Alloactinosynnema sp. L-07: one gene and its partner. The protein of the gene in region 1 interacts with the protein of each later gene in a pairwise test. Links are inferred from orthologs where the notes say so. Each region holds a gene or a part of one and is shown in the gene's direction. Other genes may lie near its edges. The genes, in order: dnaA and BN1701_RS09560.

The links.
Region 2: the proteins of dnaA (region 1) and BN1701_RS09560 interact in binary tests that used the Escherichia coli proteins (3 or more experiments, as listed by UniProt). The link is inferred for Alloactinosynnema sp. L-07 from one-to-one orthologs.

Annotation. Positions count from the first base shown.
Region 1 is NZ_LN850107.1:5,852,473-5,855,507, forward strand. Bases 201-3,034 are described here. They hold dnaA (chromosomal replication initiator protein DnaA), read left to right. Parts: upstream 201-765; coding sequence 766-2,304; downstream 2,305-3,034. Other genes in these bases: rpmH (50S ribosomal protein L34), read right to left, coding at 201-262. Also shown: rnpA (ribonuclease P protein component), read right to left, coding at 1-112; more of rpmH, read right to left, coding at 125-200. UniProt on the Escherichia coli protein: Plays an essential in the initiation and regulation of chromosomal replication. Binds in an ATP-dependent fashion to the origin of replication (oriC) to initiate formation of the DNA replication initiation complex once per cell cycle.
Region 2 is NZ_LN850107.1:2,135,230-2,138,430, reverse strand. Bases 130-3,129 are described here. They hold BN1701_RS09560 (replicative DNA helicase), read left to right. Parts: upstream 130-948; coding sequence 949-2,310; downstream 2,311-3,129. Other genes in these bases: BN1701_RS35425 (hypothetical protein), read right to left, coding at 3,061-3,129; BN1701_RS35430 (hypothetical protein), read right to left, coding at 2,580-2,834; BN1701_RS09565 (hypothetical protein), read left to right, coding at 130-965. In the rest of the region: more of BN1701_RS09565, read left to right, coding at 1-129; more of BN1701_RS35425, read right to left, coding at 3,130-3,201. UniProt on the Escherichia coli protein: The main replicative DNA helicase, it participates in initiation and elongation during chromosome replication. Travels ahead of the DNA replisome, separating dsDNA into templates for DNA synthesis.

The DNA of each region.
Region 1 (3,035 bases):
TCCACTCGGTCACGGCGTGCACCACCAGTCGGGGACGTCCGGCACGGCGTCCCTTGCGGGTCACCCTCTGGAAGTCCGCGCTGCTGGTCAGCCGAGCGGCCGCAGGAAGCACGGCGGCCTGGAATCAGGCCGACAGCTCTTTGCGGCCCTGGCGGCGACGGGCAGCCAGGATCGCGCGGCCCGCGCGGGTCCGCATGCGCAGACGGAAGCCGTGGGTCTTGGCCCGACGACGGTTGTTCGGCTGGAAGGTGCGCTTGCTCACGGCTCGTTCTCCCAATACTGGCTGGCCAGGTGGTTCTGGCAAGTACTGTCTGCCGCCCCCTGCCGGGCACGGCATGGACAAGCTCGCGCGACAACCAGTGACGGGCACGCAGAACTCGCCCGCCGCAAGCGGGAGACCTTATGAGGGTACGCACCCGGTCCGCCCGCATCAAACCGGGGTCCCTATCGCCTGGCCCCGACAACCGCTCGGCGACACGCCGAGCGGTTCCACATCCTTGCCCCCGCCACCGTCTTGTGGCGACCGACGAGCCTTGTTAGCGTGCGTTCCCTTGCCGACGGACATGGGGATGGGAGCCCTGCCGAGCCGTCGTCGCCGGGCCACTGAGTACCGTTAACCCTTCAGGCGCGGTTTCCTCTGCGGTTCGCCGTACCTTCGTGCACAGTTGTGGACAACCCTGTGGATGCAGGTTTGACGGCACCCGTGAGCGGGACCAGTCTGAAGGAATCGCAGGACAAGCCGACGAGGGGAGGGGAGCGGCGCCGATGTCGGACGACCAGCTGAATCTGGCTGTGGTCTGGGAGCAGGTTGTCCGGGAACTCTCCGCGGGAACGCTGTCCCCCTCGCAGCGCGCGTGGATGCGAATGACCCGGCCCATCGGGCTGCTCGACGGCACCGCGCTGCTGTCGGCCCCCAGCGATTTCGCCAAGGAAGCCATCGAGCGCGCCCTGCGCGAGCCGATCACCGACGCGCTCTCGCGCAGACTCGGCCGCTCGGTGTCGCTGGCGGTCAAGGTCGACGTCGCGCTCGCCCCGCCCAAGCCCGCCCCACCCGTCCAAGCCCCGATCCAGGACGGCCTCCTCGGCGAGGAGCAGCCCGCCGCGATCGCGGTCGAGGCGCCCCCGTTCGGCGATGCCGACGACGACGGCGAGGAAGTGGACGAGGAGGGCGACGCGCTCGCCACCGTCCACGAGATCTGGCCGACCTTCACCGGCCAGCAGCCCGCCAGCGGCCAGCCCTTCACCGCGCCCGCCCAGCCGCAGACCTCCAAGACCCGCCTGAACGAGAAGTACACCTTCGACACGTTCGTCATCGGCGCGTCCAACCGCTTCGCCCACGCCGCCTCGGTCGCGGTCGCCGAGGCGCCCGCCCGCGCGTACAACCCCCTCTTCATCTGGGGCGAGTCCGGTCTGGGCAAGACACACCTGCTGCACGCGGTCGGCCACTACGCCCAACGCCTGTTCCCCGGGATGCGCGTGCGGTATGTCTCGACCGAGGAATTCACCAACGACTTCATCAACTCGCTGCGCGACGACCGGAAGGTGGCGTTCCAGCGCCGCTACCGCGACATCGACGTGCTGCTGGTCGACGACATCCAGTTCCTGGAAGGCAAGGAAGGAACTCAGGAAGAGTTCTTCCACACCTTCAACACGCTGCACAACGCGAACAAGCAGATCGTGGTCTCCTCCGACCGGCCGCCCAAACGGCTGGAGACGCTGGAGGACCGGCTGCGCACTCGCTTCGAGTGGGGCCTGATCACCGACATCCAGCCGCCCGAGCTGGAGACCCGCATCGCCATCCTGCGCAAGAAGGCCGCGCAAGATCGGCTGGCCGCACCCGCCGAGGTGCTGGAGTTCATCGCCGCCCGGGTCGAGGCGAACATCCGCGAACTCGAAGGCGCCCTGATCCGGGTGACGGCGTTCGCCTCCCTCAACCGCCAGCCCGTCGACGTCAGCCTCGCCGAGATCGTCCTTCGCGACCTGATCCCCGACTCGCATGCCCCGGAGATCAGCGCCGCCACGATCATGGCGGTCACCGCCGAGTACTTCGGCGTCTCGATCGACGACCTGTGCGGACCCGGCAAGACGAAAGCGCTTGCGCAGGCCCGCCAGATCTCGATGTATCTGTGTCGAGAGCTGACCGACCTCTCGCTGCCCAAGATCGGCCAGACCTTCGGCGGCCGCGACCACACCACGGTCATGCACGCGGACAAGAAGATCCGCAAGGAGATGGCCGAGCGCCGCCGGGTCTACGACCAGGTCCAGGAACTGACCTCCCGGATCAAGCAGCGCGCCCGCGGCTGACCGCCGCCGCACCTCTCTTCTCCCCTCCCCACCCACGAGCGTCGTTCGATGGCGCCCCGGTGTCCCATCGGCCCACGCCGATCGCTGGAACGCGCCTCTTTATTGCGATGGTGGACGGCCGCCCACACCGCCAGAAAAGTTCGTCTGCGACGGGATCCGGTGAGGTGATCGGTCGCCCGTGACAGGCGACCCGCGGCGCTCCCCCTCGCGCGCCTCCGGCTGAATCGGCGTCCGAAAAGGGACGATCTAGCCTGATCGGCGTCGCCCGACCGACGCGATCGGGCTCGCGTCAGCGGGCCGTGAACGGTCCGCTGCCACCCGGATGCCCCCTCAGACCGCCCATTCGCATCTTTTCTGCGGGGGTGGACGGGCCGTCCACCCCCGCAGAAAACTTCCGAAGCCCGGATTTGGCGTGTCCTGCGTCACCGGTACGGGGGATTCACCTGTGTACAACCCTGTGGGTGGCGAGAGCCGCGCCTGGGGGCTACTCGGCTCAGATCTGGGGATGCCGCTGTGGACAACTTGGGCCATCTGTGGACGGAACCGAGGAGGCCAGAAACCATCCACCGACGGCCCAAGTTGTCCACCGGTTCGCCCCCCGGTCATCCACAGACCCGCACGGCGAACTACCAGCGAGAACGAGGGTTGTCCACACAATCCACAGCCCCTATTACTACTGCTGTTCTTGTTCTCCCTAAGAAGAAGAAAAGAGCAGAAACAGGGGATCGCCG
Region 2 (3,201 bases), 3.7 Mb from region 1 along the record:
CGGCGACCTGGGGAGCGTCGCGGCGGGTCGCCGCGGCCGCCCGCCGCGAACTCGTCGAACTCGGCTACTGGGCCGAGGTACGCGCCAGGCTGCCCCACGGCCACATCGAAACCGAGACCCGCCACGCACACACCCGCTACACCGACCGCGACATCGAGGAACTGGCCGCTGAATACGCCCCTTCGAGCCAGATCACCGTGGGCGGCCAGACCTACCGCGTCGCTGCCGATGGCAGGCCCGTCCCCCACCGACACACCAGATCCGGTCATTCGGCGCCACCTGCCGATCTCTCGACCGGACTACCGCGAGCGGCAACTCGGTCCGACCGGGCCACGGGCCCCACCGGCATACCGAAACTGGTCACCCGGTCCGACCAGGTGCGACGACCGCCGAACCCAGGTCGCACCGAAGGACCGGAACCGGTCGCCCTTCATGCATCAGTCCGAAGGACTGATGAGAAAGAACAAACCATGCATGACCAGTTCTGGATGGTGATCACCACCTCGATCGCCGCCGTCGACGCGGGCGGACAGCGCGCCGTGCACCGCGAAATCGACGTCGCGTTCACCCGTGGCTGGACCCCGCACACACTCGCCGACTGGATCAAGGCCCAGATCGAATCAGCGCGGGCCGCGATCGCCAACAAGGCCGGATTCGTCGTCGCTCGCCTCCGAGCCATCCCGCCACCTCCCCCGCGACCGACATCGAAGCCCACGCCCGCCGCGAACACCTGCGACCGGGTACGCGCCGACGGCGACGACCCGTGCGATGCCAGAACCCGCTTACGGACTCGGCCGGACGGCACCGTGTACCGCTGCGAGTGCAACCCACGCACCAAAGGCGCCCGCCGGCCGGAACACCCGTCGCCGCCCGATCGAGCGGACCCTACGCGAATGGGCACCGGTGATCACCGGCCCACGCCCAGACCAGTGATCACCGGGTGCCGTGATGCCGACCTCTCCTGATCATGTCGATCCCGCCGCGTTGCCGCCGCAGGACCTCACCGCCGAACAGGCGGTCCTCGGGGGAATGCTGCTGTCCCAGGACGCGATCGGTGAAGTCACCGAAATCCTGGAGGAACGCGACTTCTACCTGCCAAACCACGCCCGCGTGTTCTCCGCCATCCTGAACCTCTACACCCAAGGCGAACCCGCAGACCCGATCACCATCGCGGCCGCACTGCAGCGCGACGGAGCGCTGGCCCGCATCGGCGGACACGGGTTCCTCCACACCCTCATCACCTCAGTACCCACCGCGGTCAACGCCGCCTACTACGCCGAGATCGTCGCCCAGAAGGCAATCCTGCGGCGCCTGGTGCAAGCCGGTACCCGTATCGCCCAATTCGGTCTCCACGGCGTCGGCGGAGCCGACGTCACCGACATCGTCGACCGCGCGGAAGCGACGCTCTTCGACGCCACCGCAGGCGCCCAAGACGATTCCCGCGGACCCATCACCGGCGGGCTCGCCGCCACCACAGTTCTCGCGATGCTGGATGAGACGACGCCCCGTGACCTCGTGCGCACCGGACTGCGCGACCTCGACGACATCATCGGCGGCCTGGAACCCGGCGAGATCACCGTCGTCTGCGGACGGCCAGGCCACGGCAAGACCCTCCTAGGCCTTCAATTCGCGCGACACGCCGCCCTGGAACAGGACAAACACGTACTCATCCAGAGCCTGGAAATGTCGCAAACCTTGCTGATGCAGCGAATGCTGGCCGCCATCCCTCCCCGTGGCGTCCCCCTGGACCGCGTGTCCAAGAAACCCGGCTGCCCCCTAAGCGAGGACGACCGCCGCCAACTCACCGCCGCGCACAAGAAACTGGAGAACTCCGCCCTCTGGGTCGACGACGCCAGCTACCAGACCAGCAACACGATCCGATCCACCGTCCGCCGCCACACACAGAGGCACGGGCGCCTCGACCTCGTCATCATCGACCACCTCGGCCTCGTCGCCACCACGGGCCGCCCCGAGACCCGCGCACTGGAACTCGCCCGACTCACCCGCGAGCTGAAAATCTTCGCCGGCGAACTCGACATACCGATAGTCCTGCTCCACCAACTCAACCGGCAGTCCGCCCAGCGCGTCGACAGACGCCCCCAACTCGCCGACCTACGCGACTCCGGCGCCGTCGAACAAGACGCATTCGCCGTCATCGGCGTACACACCCCAGCCGTCGACGACCCCACCGACCCCCACGCAGGCGAATCAGACCTCTGCGTCATCAAGAACCGCCAAGGCCGCACCGGAACCGCACACACCGCATGGCAAGCCCACTACGCACGCTTCGCCAACCTGGCCATCGACTGACCTTCTCCGCCCCGCCAACTTGCCACCTCGAAGTTGTCGGCTGATCGGGTGATCACCCGCATTCCCTGATCCACCCCGACTGCTCACATTGACTGAGCCACCGGTCCCCAGTCCCGCACTTCAGTGAGCCCTGAACCCGGACACCGGACAACCGGCGGCACGCGGTGGAGGACTCGATGCCGTCGAAGATCGCGGTGGCCCAGTCCTCGGCGACCCGGGACGCGCCGACCACCGTGACGGTGACGACCCCGTCTGTCCCGCGGGCGGGCTCACCAGCGGTGGGCGGAGCGGATCGCCGCGGCGAGTCCGGAACGCAACGCCGCCGCAGGGTCGACGACCGCAGGCAGCTCATGCTTGAAGACCAGGGGCCAGAACTCAGCGGCAGGAATGTCGGACAGCGCAGGGATGTGCGCACTCGGTCGGGTGCGGGGGCGGCCACCTGCCGGCCGAGCGATGCGGATACCACCCAGCACCACCTGAAACTGGGGAGAGCCATCGCGCTGTCCTGCGACGACCAGCGACAACGGCCGCTGTCCTTGTTCGACAGCCAAATGCAACTTCGCGGTCCACCCACCCGGTGACCGGCCCAGCGCGTGATCATCCGGCTCCGACTCTCTCTCACCCCGCCCGGCGTTTCCTGCTGCGCATCCCCTTTTCCGTGCTCCGGCGGCGTGCTGGTGCGCGCGGGCGATGATCGAATCCACAGAGACATAGCCAGATCGAGGCGTCAATACCTGTGGGTTTATCGCCTCATGGGCTCCCCTTCAGCAGGTCAAGCAGGGAGCCCCAGGTCTCTCGGCAGTATTCATCTAATACCCGATCCGAGGGCAATTCACGTCCTCTAAAGCTGTTCCGAAAAAGTAGCGTCGCGATCATTAACGTCACAGATTC